Regions from separate parts of the Staphylococcus sp. M0911 genome, predicted to be linked through region 2. Evidence: riboswitches for the same ligand, from Rfam matches in the RefSeq annotation. Region 2 holds a riboswitch; the other holds the start of a gene.

Region 1 (7,626 bases), 910 kb from region 2:
AGCATTCGTACCATCTATGTGATAGTAATATTCTCGTTCTGCTAAAGCTTTTTCAAATAATCGTTTAAAAAACGATGTGTTAATATCTTCGGATGGATCATAACTTAACACCCAACCTAAACCTTTATGCTGTCTACCTACATAAGCCGTTGCTATATATTGTTCTTTTCCATCGACTAATTTGAATAAATCACCTTCTTTTAGATGATCTTGGGCATAAATATCTTCTTCATCAATTAATGGATATTGATTTTGATATTTTGATTCTTTACCTCTATTTAAAGTTGCAATCTTCATTTATTACACTAACCTCTCTTTTATACATTTAATTTCTTCAACCGTCATATTGCTATGCTGATTCGTAAATGCATTTTACATTATATATAATTACTAATTGAATGATTCATTTATTATTTTAACAAAGAATGCTAGGATGTCCTATTTTCTAACAAAAAAGAGTGGTCTTACAATTCGATCGATTAAAGAAGGAATTGTAACCCACCCCATAACACGTGTGATTTGTTTAAATTAATTTGTTAAATGTTTTTTAATTACTCTTTTGGTTTATCTCTTAACTGTAATGAATAAGCAACAATCATTGCTAGTAACATAAGCAATAAAGTTGGCGTAATAAATACAGATAATAATAATCCGTGAACCATAATATTAATGAATTCAGTTAATAATTTAAAGAATAAGATACTTCCCATAAATAATTGTAAGAAGTAAAATTTACCTCTTAAGAAATAAGTAAGTGTTGTAGCAATATAAACTATGATAATAAATAAAAGTAACAATAATGTTACCCATTCTATCACATATTGCGTTTGTGATAATTCCCATTCTCCAGATAAGAACAATGCGTTTCTGTTGTTAAATTCTAAAAATGTAAAGAAGAAAATAACTACACCACAGAAAATTTCAACATACATTGGTTTTATCCATTTTGGCTTTCTCATCCAATGTGGAATATCATCTTCTTGGATATCAACAATATTTTTTACTTTTTCTTTAAATTTATCCCTTTTAACTCTAATTTTTTCTAAATCAACACTTCTTCTTGTTTTACGTGCATATTCTGTTGTCTTATCTTGTAGTTGTTTTAAGTGAACTTTAGTTTGATTCGAGACATTACCTTTACTTGTTCTTGATAATTCAGGTTCTTCTTCACCTAATTCTTGTTTCGTAAGCGGTAGCGCACGTCTTAAGAACAAGAAGTTCCAAATTGACATTTGTCCTAATAACCACATAATAATAAAGAATGTATTAACACTTAAGATGTCAATAGATTCAATTTCATTAGCATCTATACGACCATGTAATGCAATTTGCGTAATAAGGTAACTGATACCATATGATACGATAATCCACATATAATGACTCTTTCGATTATCACTATTCAATTCATCTTTATATACAATATAACCGATATGTATGATGAACGGAATAATAAATACGATACCAAAGAACCCATATACTTGCATCATAAGAACTAGAGTAATTAAGAAATACATTATCCCTATGACTAAGAAGAAAATTGAAATATCATAATCATACTTAATTGTTCTAAATAACGTATGACCTAGTAACATTACAAAGATACCAAATAATATAATAATTATGGCACTTACAATTGGGAAACCCCCGATAAATCTACTCATCACTTTAATTATTTCAGCGAAAAATGCGTTCAGGAATTCCCATATATTATACACATGTGTATTTACCTTCTTATCTCCATTTAATTGTTTAATAAGCGGTAAGTTAATTAATATAATGAGTCCTGTGAAAAGTGAAACGATACCGATGATATAACTAAATATAATCTCGGTGTGTTTCTTAAGAAAAGACATACTATTCACCTCAAAAGTTATTATATATGAAGAACTTATTCTTGTCTTTAATAAATCATTAAATACGTCTATAGACCTAGAAAAGTTTATTATTAGCATAACTGGGTAAAAGGTGTATGTAAACAATAAAACACAATTAGGGGTGGATTTATTATGAGTAACGAAGAATTTGCAAAAAAATCAGCTGAAAAAGCCAAAGAAGCAGAAGAGAAATTAAAAGAACAAAAAGAAGAAAAAACAAATGATACAGAACAAACTAAAAAAGATATTGATGACGCATTAAATTAATTACTAATTGACTATTTAACGATTAGATCATCCAATATTCTATAATAACGATGAATTTGGGACATAAATACAAAAAATAATAGCACAAAGATGATTTGAAATTTTAAATTATCTTTGTGCTATTTTATATTTAATACTACGTATTGACTGACTTAGAGCTTTCATAAGCACACATCATATAAAAATATTAATTTATTATATATTTTATTAACTTGACAATCCACATGAAAAATCATACATTAAAGACAAATTAAAATAATAAACGCACTAGGGGTGTTTTGAACTGAGATGAGGTTAACCCTCAAACCCTTTGAACCTGATCTAGCTAGATACTAGCGTAGGAAAGTGTAATTAACAAAGATGATAATCGTATGTTGAATCATATTCTTATGTTTTACGCACAACTTTCCTAGAGATGGTTGTGCGTTTTTTTAGGAGGATGTTTTTATGTCAAAAGGTTTAAAGCTTTCTGAGATATTAGTAACAGTACTTATCTCTGTCATTTTTGCCATTATTTATAACTTATGGTGGCTATTTTATAATGTTGCACAAGTCGCTGGTTTACACCTTGAACAATTAACATATGGTGTATGGTTTATGGCTGCGATTGTTTGTTATTTAATTATTCCTAAGCCAGGTATCGCCTTACTTGCTGAGTTTGCTGCAGGTGCCGGTGAAACAATTGTGATGGGTAAATTTGATATACCTACAATCATCTATGCCCTACTACAAGGTTTAGCTTGTGAGATTGTCTTTGCTATATTCAAATACCAGTCTCGTTCAGTCATGGTAGCTATGCTTGCGGGATTAGTGACTGCACTTATTTCATTCCCAGTCGACTATTTTTATGGTTATTTAAATGAAGTTGCTGGATGGAACTTAATTTTATTCATTGTTTTCCGTGCGATTAGTGGCATTATCATTGCTGGTTTATTATCTTATTTATTGGTTAAAGCATTGGATCAAACTGGTGTAACTAAAGTATTCAGACCCGCTTCTAAAGATGATTACGATACATTATAAGGGGACTTAAAAGTGTTGAAAGTTACAAATTTACGTTTGAAATATCCTAATGGATATCGAAAAATTTTTGATAATCTAAATATAGAAATTAAAGATAAAGAAAAAGTACTTTTACTAGGACCGTCCGGTTCTGGTAAAAGTACACTTTTAAATGTATTAAGTGGTATTGTACCCAATTTAATAGAATTACCTATGAAATATGACGAATTGCAAATCAATCAGCATAATGGAGTTATCTTCCAAGATCCGGATTCACAATTTTGTATGCCTAAAGTTTATGAAGAACTTGCCTTTGTTTTAGAGAACAGACAAGTGCCAAGACAAGATATGGATGAAGCCATCAGCCAAGCATTAGCATCAGTAAATTTAAATGTAAACGAAAATACACAAATCAATCAATTAAGTGGCGGTATGAAGCAAAAATTAGCTATAGTTGAAACCATATTACAACAAGCAGATACGCTATTTTTAGATGAACCCACTGCAATGTTAGATGTTAATGCGACATCAGATTTATGGCAACGTTTAATCAAGCTCTGGAAAGACCAAACAGTACTTATAGTCGAACATAAGGTCGAACATATTTGGCAACATGTGGATAGAGTTTTATTAATGAACTATGAAGGACAAATTATTGCTGATGATACGCCAAATCATATTTTAAAGCATTATGAACATTTACTTAGTGAATACGGCGTGTGGCATCCAAATGCATGGCATTACGCTCCTAAGCCAAAATATATGGCTCCCTCATCTGAAGCGCCATTATTTAAATTTGAAAATGGTGCTGTTATTCGTAATAAGAAAGATTTATTCAAAGTGGATCAATTAGCTATTCATTCAGGTGAGTGGATCACGATAACTGGTCAAAATGGTACTGGTAAAACCTCATTATTAGAATCCATATTACAATTAATCAAATATAAAGGCGTAATGACATTTCAAGGTCAGGAATTGCGTAAAATTAAAGATGCTGCAAAGCACATGTATCTTGTGTATCAGAATCCAGAACTTCAATTTATCACTAACTCTGTCTATGATGAAATATTGATTCATTTTAACCATTTAGATTCATCTATTGCAGAATCTAAAACCCTCGACTTATTAGATTTACTAGACTTAACCAATGTTAAAAATCAACATCCTTACGAATTATCAATGGGTCAAAAACGTAGGTTAAGTGTAGCAACGGCATTAAATTCAAATGCAGATATCATCCTTTTAGATGAACCAACATTTGGTTTGGATAGCCACAATACATTTCAATTAATAAAACTATTTCAAGAGAGAGTATCTAAGGGGCAAAGTATCATTATGGTTACACATGATCCAGAGATTATTAAACGCTATCCAACACGTCAATGGATAATTGAAAACCAATATTTAACAGAAATCAAAGGTGATCAACATGTTTGAACATTGGAAAATTAGACCCACCTTTATGGATGACGTCAATATTATCACTAAACTCGTTTTAGGCGTTTTACTATTTTTCTTTATTATTTTTATTCATAATTTTGACTTTATGATTTACATCGTTTGTCTCATGTTTATCTTTTTACTTATGTTTAACGGAACGCAATTTAAAATTACTGGTGCTTTTATACTAGCAACCACGTTCTTTGCTCTATTGTCATCACTATTCATGATTTTATACGGTGATGGTGACCACATTTTATTTAAATTTGTCATCATTCAAATTAGTACGGAAAGTATCGTCAGAGGTATTCACCTTTCTCTTCGTACAATTACAGTGTCGATGTTTGGTATTCTTATAGCATTAACGTCACAAGTAGTCATGATTTTTTATAGTCTAATGCAACATTTAAAAGTAAAGCCTAAAGTTGCCTATGCCTTTATGGCCGCAATTAGAATGATACCGTTAATCATCAGTTCTTTAATTCAATTACGTCGTTCTTTAAAAATGAGATATCAAATGATAAACAAATCTAATTATAGAGGGTTCAAAAGACTTAAACATTTAATTATTCCGTTATTAAGTCAAAACATACGACGTGCACATCAACTATCTGTTGCAATGGAGTCTAAAGGTTTTAAAGATGGCCCTAGAACGTATTATTATCATGCACCTTTCTCATACAAAGATATTATATTGATTATATGTTTATTAATTATTATAGGACTTTCTTATTATTTATCATCTACCTTGCCAATAACTGGTATCCATGATGTTCGAATAGGTAGATTAGAATAAAGTATTTTATCCATTCATTCCATATATAAATAAAAAATCCTGGGACAAAAATAATGTCTCAGGATTTAATCATATAATTATAGTAGTTCACTGTAGGCACATTCTTTTTCTCATAGAAATTAGAACGGCTTACACATGTATATCAACTTATATATTCAGATAAACTATAGGAATATACATGAGCTAAAGTCCATAATTACAACCGTCTAAGTAATGAATTATAAAGATGCTCTAATATAAAGTTTTTACAATTATAGTCAACCTTGTTGAAACAGGACAAGGAAATAAATTTTAGTAACATGTTATTTCTGTCCTGTTCTCTTTAATTATTCTTTTATTTCAATGCTTTATTTCCTATGTCTGTTCTATAAAACAAGTGATTGCTCTTTATCTTTTTAACACGTTTATAGGCAGCGGCTTGCGCTTCTTTTATATTTTGCCCTTCACCTATAGCTAATATGACGCGTCCACCACTGTTAACAAACTGGTCATTATCCTTCTTCAAACCACTTACAAAGTAATTTGAGTCTAGTTCAAATCCACTAACTTGATGCCCTTTTTCGTAATTACCTGGATAGCCTTTAGAAGCCAACATAACACCAACCACTGATTCATCCTTCCATTCAAAATGAATCGGCTCATCATTATCAAGTGCAACAATATGATGCATTAAATCGCTATTCATTCTTGTCAATAACACTTGTGCTTCTGGATCACCAAATCTTGCATTAAACTCTATGACTTTCGGCCCTTCTTGAGTCAAAATAGCACCGATGTATAATAGTCCAAAGAAATGGTGGCCTTCTTTAGCCATTGCATCTGCAATCGGTTGAGCAATCTCCTCATTTGTTCTAGCAATTATATCATTACTAATATGAGGTACTGGACAATATGCACCCATACCACCTGTATTTGGCCCTTTATCGTAATCATAAGCACGTTTATGATCTTGAGCAATACAATCAAATGGAACAGCTCTCTTACCATTAACAAATGTCATTAAAGAGAATTCTTCACCTTCTAAAAATTCTTCAAATACAATTGTTCCTGATTTTTCTTCAAACATTTGTTGAACTGCTTCTTTAGCTTCATCTCTTTTTGTAGCAATCACTACACCTTTACCTGCAGCTAAACCATCTTTTTTAATAACGATTGGCAAGTCACATGTTTCAACGAAAACTAATGCCTCTTCCTTATTATTAATTTCCTTATATTGTGCAGTAGGAATATCATATTTAGCCATTATTCTTTTAGCAAATGCCTTTGAGCCTTCAATTTGTGCTGCATCGCGATTAGGGCCAAATACTTTAATTTGATGGTTTCTTAATAAATCAGGTAAACCATCTATCAATGGTTGTTCAGGTCCAATTACAACCCATTCTATTTGATGATTAGTGACAAAGTCTAAGATAGCTTCGTGATCATTTTCTTTAATATTAGTATGGATTTGTGCCACATTAACCATTGCTTCATTGCCTGGTATCACATGAACTTGGTCTACTATTGATGATTGACTTAATTTATAGGCTAATACATGTTCACGTCCACCTGCACCAATAACGAGTACTTTCATGACTTTTCTCCCTTCAACATCTTATGATTAGTGTTTAAAATGTCGCATTCCTGTCATTACCATTGTAATGCCATATTTATTTGCCATATCGATAGAATCTTGATCCTTAATTGATCCACCAGGTTGAATAATTGCTTTAATACCATTTTGAGCAGCTAATTCTACAGTGTCATCCATTGGGAAAAAGCCATCTGATACTAATGCAACATTATCATTAATTTCAATTGCTCTTTCCAATGCAATTTTGGCTGAACCTACGCGATTCATTTGACCAGCACCAATACCTACTGTTTGTTTAGCGTTACTTAATATTACTGCATTACTCTTAACGGCACCTACCACTTTCCAACCTAACAACATTGCTTCCCATTGCGCTTCAGTTGGTTGTACTTCAGTAGCAACAGTCATTTCATCACGACTTACTTCAAAGTTATCTTTATCCTGTACTAAATAGCCACCAGATACTGACACAAATTCTTGTTCTCTATTATCAATTGTTGTATCTATTTCTAATAGTCGAATATTTTTCTTTTTCGTTAAAATATCTAAAGCCTCTTTCGTAAATAGAGGTGCGATAACGACTTCTAAAAAGATAGAATGTAGTGTTTCAGCTAACGTCGCTGTCACTGGTCGATTTAATGCAATAATTCCACCAAAAATGGATTGATTATCTG
Region 2 (7,626 bases):
ACAGTTTTCCACTCAATTAAAATATATAATGAAATAGTGCGTTTTTGGTTTTTTCATATTGAAAAACGGATATAATATATTAATGAATAATAGATTTTATATAGTAGGGAAATGTAAATAACTAGGAGATTTAAGTGGAGGATTTAAGATGGATAAAATAGTAATTAATGGTGGTAACCAATTAAAAGGCGAAGTTAAAGTAGAAGGTGCTAAAAATGCAGTTTTACCTGTATTAACAGCTTCACTATTAGCTTCTAAAGGTACAAGTAAATTAGTTAATGTACCTGCATTAAGTGACGTAGAAACAATTAATAATGTATTATCAACATTAAATGCAGATGTTACATATAAAAAAGATGAAAATGCAGTTGTAGTAGATGCTACAAAAACTTTAAATGAAGAGGCACCGTATGAATATGTAAGTAAGATGCGTGCAAGTATTTTAGTTATGGGTCCTTTATTGGCACGTTTAGGACATGCAATAGTAGCATTACCAGGTGGTTGTGCGATTGGAAGTCGTCCAATTGAGCAACATATCAAAGGTTTTGAGGCACTAGGAGCTGAAATACATTTAGAAAATGGAAACATTTATGCAAATGCAAAAGATGGTTTAAAAGGTGCTTCAATTCATTTGGACTTCCCAAGTGTAGGTGGAACTCAAAACTTAATTATGGCAGCGTCATTAGCATCCGGTAAAACAGTATTAGAAAATGCTGCTAAAGAACCTGAAATTGTTGATTTAGCTAATTATATAAATGAAATGGGCGGAAAAATTACGGGTGCTGGAACCGACACTATTACAATCCACGGTGTTGAATATTTAACAGGTGTAGAGCATTCTATTATTCCAGATAGAATTGAAGCGGGTACTTTACTTATCGCTGGTGCAATTACACGAGGAGATATTTTTGTTCGTGGTGCTATTAAAGAACATATGTCTAGCTTAGTTTATAAGTTAGAAGAAATGGGCGTCAAATTAGATTATCAAGAAGATGGTATTCGTGTATCTGCTGAAGGAGATTTAAAACCTGTAGACGTAAAAACATTACCGCACCCTGGTTTCCCTACAGATATGCAATCTCAAATGATGGCATTATTATTAACTGCCAATGGCCATAAAGTAATTACAGAAACAGTTTTTGAAAACAGATTTATGCATGTTGCAGAGTTCCGTAGAATGAACGCTAATATCGACGTTGAAGGTAGAAGTGCTAAAATCGAAGGTAAGAGTGATTTACAAGGTGCACAAGTCAAAGCAACTGATTTAAGAGCGGCAGCGGCACTAATATTAGCTGGTTTAGTAGCTGAAGGTACAACTCAAGTTACTGAATTAAAACATTTAGATAGAGGTTATGTAGATTTGCATGGTAAATTAAAATCATTAGGTGCTAATATCGAACGTATTAATGATTAATTTAAAGTATTAACTTTTGTTCAAACTTGGAGGGTTAAACATCATGGAAACAATTTTCGATTATAATCAAATCAAACAAATCATACCACATAGACAACCATTTTTACTGATAGATAGAGTTGTAGAATACGAAGAAGGTAAACGTTGTGTGGGATTAAAACAAGTTTCAGGTAATGAACCATTCTTCCAAGGGCATTTTCCAGATTATGCTGTAATGCCTGGTGTATTAATTACAGAAGCATTGGCCCAAACTGGTGCAGTGGCTATGTTAAATAGTGAAGAAAATAAAGGTAAGATTGCGCTTTTTGCAGGTATAGATAAATGTCGTTTTAAAAGACAAGTAACTCCTGGTGATACACTTATGTTAGAAGTAGAAATAACAAAAATTAAAGGACCAATTGGTAAAGGTACTGCTAAAGCAACAGTAGATGGTCAATTAGCATGTAGTTGTGAATTAACTTTTGCAATTCAAGATGCTAAGTAAAACAAAACCTACACTCATGTTCAAACATGAGTGTAGGTTTTTGAATTTACCTCTCGAATTTTTCATCTTTAAGTTTAGGCTTAGATTGCATCATACGGTTAAATGTTTTCTTTAGTTCTTCACCAGTTAGCCCATCATCTACTAATTCTTCTAGTAAGCTTTCTGCGTAGACTTGTCTAAGGGTATAAATATGACATTCGAATACTATTGACATAGTCTTTTCAAACTGAGTTACACTTTTTACAGTAGCATCAAATAATGCTGGATCATTGGCAGGTCTTGTTATGACTACACGTATATCTAACAATTGATCACTATCCATATAATCTTTAAATGTATGATAGTGTTCATTAGAAATGACAATTTCTAAAAGCCATCCTGTTCCACTACCTTCCTTATTTATAATCACGCCATCTTCTAATTCATATTCGGTTACACCGCCATTTTCACTTACAATTTGAAAACGTACAGCTTTAAATGTCTTCATTAAGTCCACATCCCATTTATTTATATATTTACAAAAAGTGATTTATTATTAATCAACTGATTTAAATATTGATTATTTTCTTTAAATATATCAAATATGAAGGGTGAATAGCTATATATTTCGATAAAATAGCTTTTTGACAGTATAAAGAGATGTGATTATTATATAACTTAAGAGGAGGTGACACATGTTAAATAAAATAGTTTTAGTTGGTAGACTTACAAAGGATGCCCAAATTTATGAAAAGGAGGAAGGTAGTAAAGTAGCAACATTTTGCGTTGCTACGGAAAGAAATTATAAAGATCAGAATAATGATATCGCATGCGATTATCTATATTGCAAAGCCTTTGGGAAAACAGCTACGAATATTGAAAAGTTTACATCTCAAGGATCTTTAGTAGGTATTACTGGCCAAATGCGATCACGTAAGTATGAAAAAGATAATCAGACACATTTTGTAACTGAAGTTTATGTAGAAACAATTAAATTTATGTCCTCTAAGACAAAAGAATCCAATATCCTCTCTAATGAATATAATGAAGCACAAAATGAATGCTTCATATAGGTTAGACAGCCATTAATTATTCAATAACTCCCAATTATTTATACTTTTATCCTATCTTAATATAAATTATCATCTTTCAATTATACTCAAGCGACCTTTTTTAATTTTTTTAAATAGAAAAAGGTCGTTTTTGTATCCATATTTTACTTTAAAAATGACATATTTGCGTCAGAATTATCTGATAGATTTCATTAGATAGGGTGTTTTTTTAGTTGGTAAATAGTTTGACTTAGTTATATGTTTATTAAAAGGTATATTGTTATACATTTTTTAATAATTGAATTTATGTGTTACATTTGCTATTGTAATAATTGAAAATGATTAAAAATAGAACTACTAGGGGCGCCTATAAAGGCTGAGATGAATTTAATTCAGACCCTTAAAACCTGATTTGGTTAGTACCAACGGAGGAAAGTAGTGTAACATATTAACGGTATTAGGTCGTGCCTTAATTTTGCTACTTTCCAGTTTGGAAAGTAGTTTTTTTATTTCAAGGAGGAAATTTTATGAGTTTTTCTAAAGATTTAAGAGTGGCAGCAGAACCTATTATTGAGGATATTTATAATGATGGTTTCATACAAGATTTATTACATGGTGAATTATCTAAACAAGCGGTAAGACAATATCTACGTGCAGATGCATCTTACTTAAAAGAGTTTGCTAATCTATATGCACTATTAATTCCTAAAGTGCATAATATGGATGACGTTAAATTTTTAGTGGAACAGATTGAATTTTTATTAGAAGGAGAAGTAGAAGCACATGAAATTTTAGCTTCATTCATAAATGAACCATATCATGAGATTGTTAAAGAAAAAGTATGGCCACCAAGTGGTGATCATTATATTAAGCATATGTACTATAATGCCTATGCACATGAAAATGCAGCATATACGATTGCAGCAATGGCACCATGTCCATATGTATATGCGGTAATTGGTAAAAGAGCGATAAAAGACAATCAACTTAATAAAGATTCAATTACGTCTAATTGGTTTGAATTTTATAGTACAGAAATGGATGCACTAGTAAATTTATTTGATGAATTAATGGATCGTTTAACAGAGAATTGTACTTAAGAAGAAAAAGAAGAGATTAAGGAGAATTTCTTACAAAGTACTATTCATGAAAGAAACTTTTTCAATATGGCCTACGTAGATGAAAAATGGAATTTTAGAGGTGACAAATATGAATAAACCTAAAATTGCTTTAACTATTGCAGGTACTGATCCAACTGGCGGTGCTGGAGTAATGGCTGATTTGAAGTCATTTCATTCTTGCGGCGTTTATGGAATGGCAGCAATAACGAGTATTGTCGCTCAAAATACGATGGGCGTAGAACATATTCATAATCTAGAGACATCATGGGTTAAAGAACAATTGGATAGTGTATTTAATGATGAACTTCCTCATGCAATTAAGACAGGGATGATTGCTACAGAAGAGACGATGCAATTAATCAAAAGTTATTTAGAAGATTATCCTACAATTCCATACGTGATTGATCCTGTTATGCTAGCCAAAAGTGGGGATTCGTTGATGGATGATCAAACCAAACAAAAGTTGCAAAGTACATTATTACCTTTAGCTGATGTTGTTACACCTAATATTCCAGAAGTGGAAGAAATCACTGGTATAAAGATTGATACTGAAGAAAACATTCGAAAAGCAGGAGATATATTTATCAATGACATTGGCAGCAAAGGTGTAGTCATTAAAGGTGGACATTCTGCCGACTTAAATAATGCTAAAGATTTTTTATTTACAAAAGATGGCGTATACACATTTGAAGATGAACGATTTGATACTAAACATACTCATGGAACAGGTTGTACATTTTCAGCTGTCATTGCTGCTGAATTAGCTAAAGGTCGTAGTATTTATGAAGCAGTTGAAAAAGCTAAAACATTTATTTCTTTGAGTATCAAATATACCCCTGAGATTGGTAAAGGTCGTGGCCCAGTCAATCATTTTGCGTATCTAAAGAAAGTAGGTTTAGATGATGAATAATTTAGAAAAGCTTAGAAATGAGAATCCTTTAATTGTTTGTTATACGAACGATGTAGTTAAGAATTTTACTGCAAATGGTCTATTAAGTATTGGTGCAAGTCCGGCAATGAGCGAGGCACCAGAAGAGGCTGAAGATTTTTATCAAGTTGCAAGTGGATTACTAATTAATATTGGTACGCTTACGCATAATAATGAAGCAGATTTAATTAAGATAGGTAAAATTGCAAATCAACTTGGTACACCAATTGTTTTTGATCCTGTCGCAGTAGGAGCGTCACAATATAGAAAAGATTTTTGTAAAAACTTTTTAAGTGAAGTAAAAGTTGCAGTGATTAAAGGGAACGCTTCAGAAATATTGACACTCATTGATACCAATACAACAATGAAGGGGACTGATGGAGATAGTTCACTAAATGCAATAGAAATTGCCAAGAAAGCTCATCAAAAATATCACACTGCAATTGTAGTCACAGGTAAAGAAGATATCGTAGTTCAAGATGGCAAAGTGACTCAACTTTCAAATGGTTCTCCTATGTCTGCTAAAATTACAGGTGCTGGTTGCCTATTAGGTGGAATTATTACTAGTTTCTTATTTAGAAATAATCAACCTCAACAAGAAACACTTGTAGAAGCGGTTAGTTTTTATAATATAGCTGGTGAAATTGCTGAAAACGCAGATCATGTCAAAGGTCCTGGCTCATTTTTACCAGAATTACTAGATCAAATGTATTTATTGGATTATCAAACCTTTGAAAAATATGTTAGAAAAGAAGAGGTTGAATAAATGTCATTTAAAGCAACAGATTTAAAAATATATTTTATATGTGGCACCCAAGATATACCTGAACACCAAACTATTCAAGGTATCCTAACACAAGCTTTAGAAGCTGGCATTACGATGTTTCAATTTAGAGAAAAAGGTGATAAAGCTTTAACTGGCTCGAAGAAAGAAAAATTAGCTAAAGAATTACAAGCTCTATGTCAATCATATGATGTACCATTTATTGTTAACGATGATGTCTCATTAGCCAAGAGCATTAATGCTGATGGTATACATGTTGGTCAAGATGATGAAGATGTTCGAGCTTTTGCAAATGATTTTCAAGAAAAGATTATCGGTCTAAGTGTTGGAAATTTAAATGAGTATGAAAAATCAGATCTCACTAATGTTGATTACATCGGAGTTGGACCAATGTTTGAAACACCATCTAAAAGTGATGCTAGTGCTCCAGTAGGTCCAGATATGATTACACAGTTAAGACAAAAAATGGGTGATTTTCCTATGGTTGCTATTGGAGGTATTAATGAGGAGAATGTGCCCCTCATTGCAAATGCAGGTGTTGATGGCATTTCAGTGATTTCAGCAATTAGCAAAAGTAATAATATTGACAACACTGTTAATGAATTCAAGAAATATTTCAATTAATCTTTAATTTTTCCACTTTTTGTTTTATCCTAGAGTATGAGTATGATAGAATAAATCCTATGTGAATATTACAATAGAGGTGGAAAAATGAAGAAAAAAGCGTTGCTACCTTTGTTTTTAGGTTTAATGGTCTTTTTAGCAGGCTGTGATTATTCAAAACCTGGAGCTCGTAGTGGATTTTTCTATAATACGTTCGTTGATCCAATGAAACACTTATTACAGTGGTTGGGTAACGATGTTTTACACAATGATTATGGTTTAGCTATTATCATTTTAGTATTTGTTATTCGTCTTGTGTTACTTCCATTCATGTTATCAAACTACAAAAATAGTCATATGATGCGTGAAAAAATGAAAGTTGCTAAACCTGAAGTAGATGGTATTCAGGAAAAGGTTAAACGTGCACGTACTCAAGAAGAGAAAATGGCTGCTAACCAAGAATTAATGGAAGTTTATAAAAAATATGATATGAATCCAATGAAGAGCATGTTGGGTTGTTTACCGATGCTAATTCAAATGCCTATTATCATGGGGTTATACTTTGTACTTAAGGACAAGTTAGTTAATGGCTTATCTGTACACCCTCATTTTTTATGGTTTAATTTAACTAAACCAGATATTTGGATTACAATTATTGCAGGTGTGCTTTACTTTATACAAGCATATGTTTCAAGTAAAACGATGCCTCAAGAACAACGTCAAATGGGTTATATGATGATGATTGTATCACCTATTATGATTATTTGGATTGCGTTAAGTTCAGCATCAGCATTAGGTTTATATTGGTCAGTCAGTGCAGCATTCTTAGTTGTACAAACACATTTTGCTAATATGTACTATTCTAAACTTGCTAAAAAAGAAGTTGAACCATTACTTGAAAAATTTGATCAAGACGGTAAGTCATCAAATAAAAAAGGTAAAAATACTCAAGTCGTATCTAAGAAAAATAAAAAATAATTTAATTAAACCAGCAAATCATTGATTTGCTGGTTTTTCTTATATATAGTGCCATTCGTCAAAAAACTGGGAAACGAATGACTTCATAAATTCATGACGTTGTGCTGCAATATGCTTAGCAGTTTGAGTATGCATTAAATCTTTAAGTTTAAATAATTTTTCATAAAAGTGTTTTATAGCAGAAGGTGGTAATTGTGTTAGAGTTGATTCACTAAAATCATTAGGCATTATTGTTTCCGTCCACATTGGTTCATTGAAATAACCTGCAAATTGAAATGTTCTA

The links. Region 2 has a riboswitch for thiamine pyrophosphate ahead of tenA (thiaminase II). Riboswitches for the same ligand answer to the same signal wherever they lie in the genome.
Region 1: linked by a shared signal. The riboswitch ahead of ssp1_RS08385 (ECF transporter S component) and the one ahead of tenA (thiaminase II) in region 2 are both predicted to bind thiamine pyrophosphate.

The regions. Positions count from the first base shown of each region.
Region 1 is NZ_CP022881.1:1,736,760-1,744,385, forward strand. It holds gene ssp1_RS08370 (class I SAM-dependent rRNA methyltransferase) at 1-297, opposite strand, end outside; gene auxA (lipoteichoic acid stability factor AuxA) at 552-1,853, opposite strand; gene graF (glycopeptide resistance-associated protein GraF) at 2,007-2,141, shown strand; TPP riboswitch at 2,401-2,502, shown strand; gene ssp1_RS08385 (ECF transporter S component) at 2,589-3,164, shown strand; gene ssp1_RS08390 (ABC transporter ATP-binding protein) at 3,177-4,580, shown strand; gene ssp1_RS08395 (energy-coupling factor transporter transmembrane component T family protein) at 4,573-5,379, shown strand; gene purD (phosphoribosylamine--glycine ligase) at 5,714-6,952, opposite strand; gene purH (bifunctional phosphoribosylaminoimidazolecarboxamide formyltransferase/IMP cyclohydrolase) at 6,980-7,626, opposite strand, start outside.
Region 2 is NZ_CP022881.1:826,734-834,359, forward strand. It holds gene ssp1_RS03985 (DUF1146 family protein) at 1-37, shown strand, start outside; gene murA (UDP-N-acetylglucosamine 1-carboxyvinyltransferase) at 149-1,414, shown strand; gene fabZ (3-hydroxyacyl-ACP dehydratase FabZ) at 1,458-1,898, shown strand; gene ssp1_RS04000 (YwpF-like family protein) at 1,945-2,385, opposite strand; gene ssp1_RS04005 (single-stranded DNA-binding protein) at 2,573-2,950, shown strand; TPP riboswitch at 3,279-3,380, shown strand; partial or broken gene tenA (thiaminase II) at 3,457-4,146, shown strand; gene thiD (bifunctional hydroxymethylpyrimidine kinase/phosphomethylpyrimidine kinase) at 4,139-4,960, shown strand; gene thiM (hydroxyethylthiazole kinase) at 4,953-5,744, shown strand; gene thiE (thiamine phosphate synthase) at 5,745-6,386, shown strand; gene yidC (membrane protein insertase YidC) at 6,474-7,343, shown strand; gene ssp1_RS04035 (HD domain-containing protein) at 7,383-7,626, opposite strand, start outside.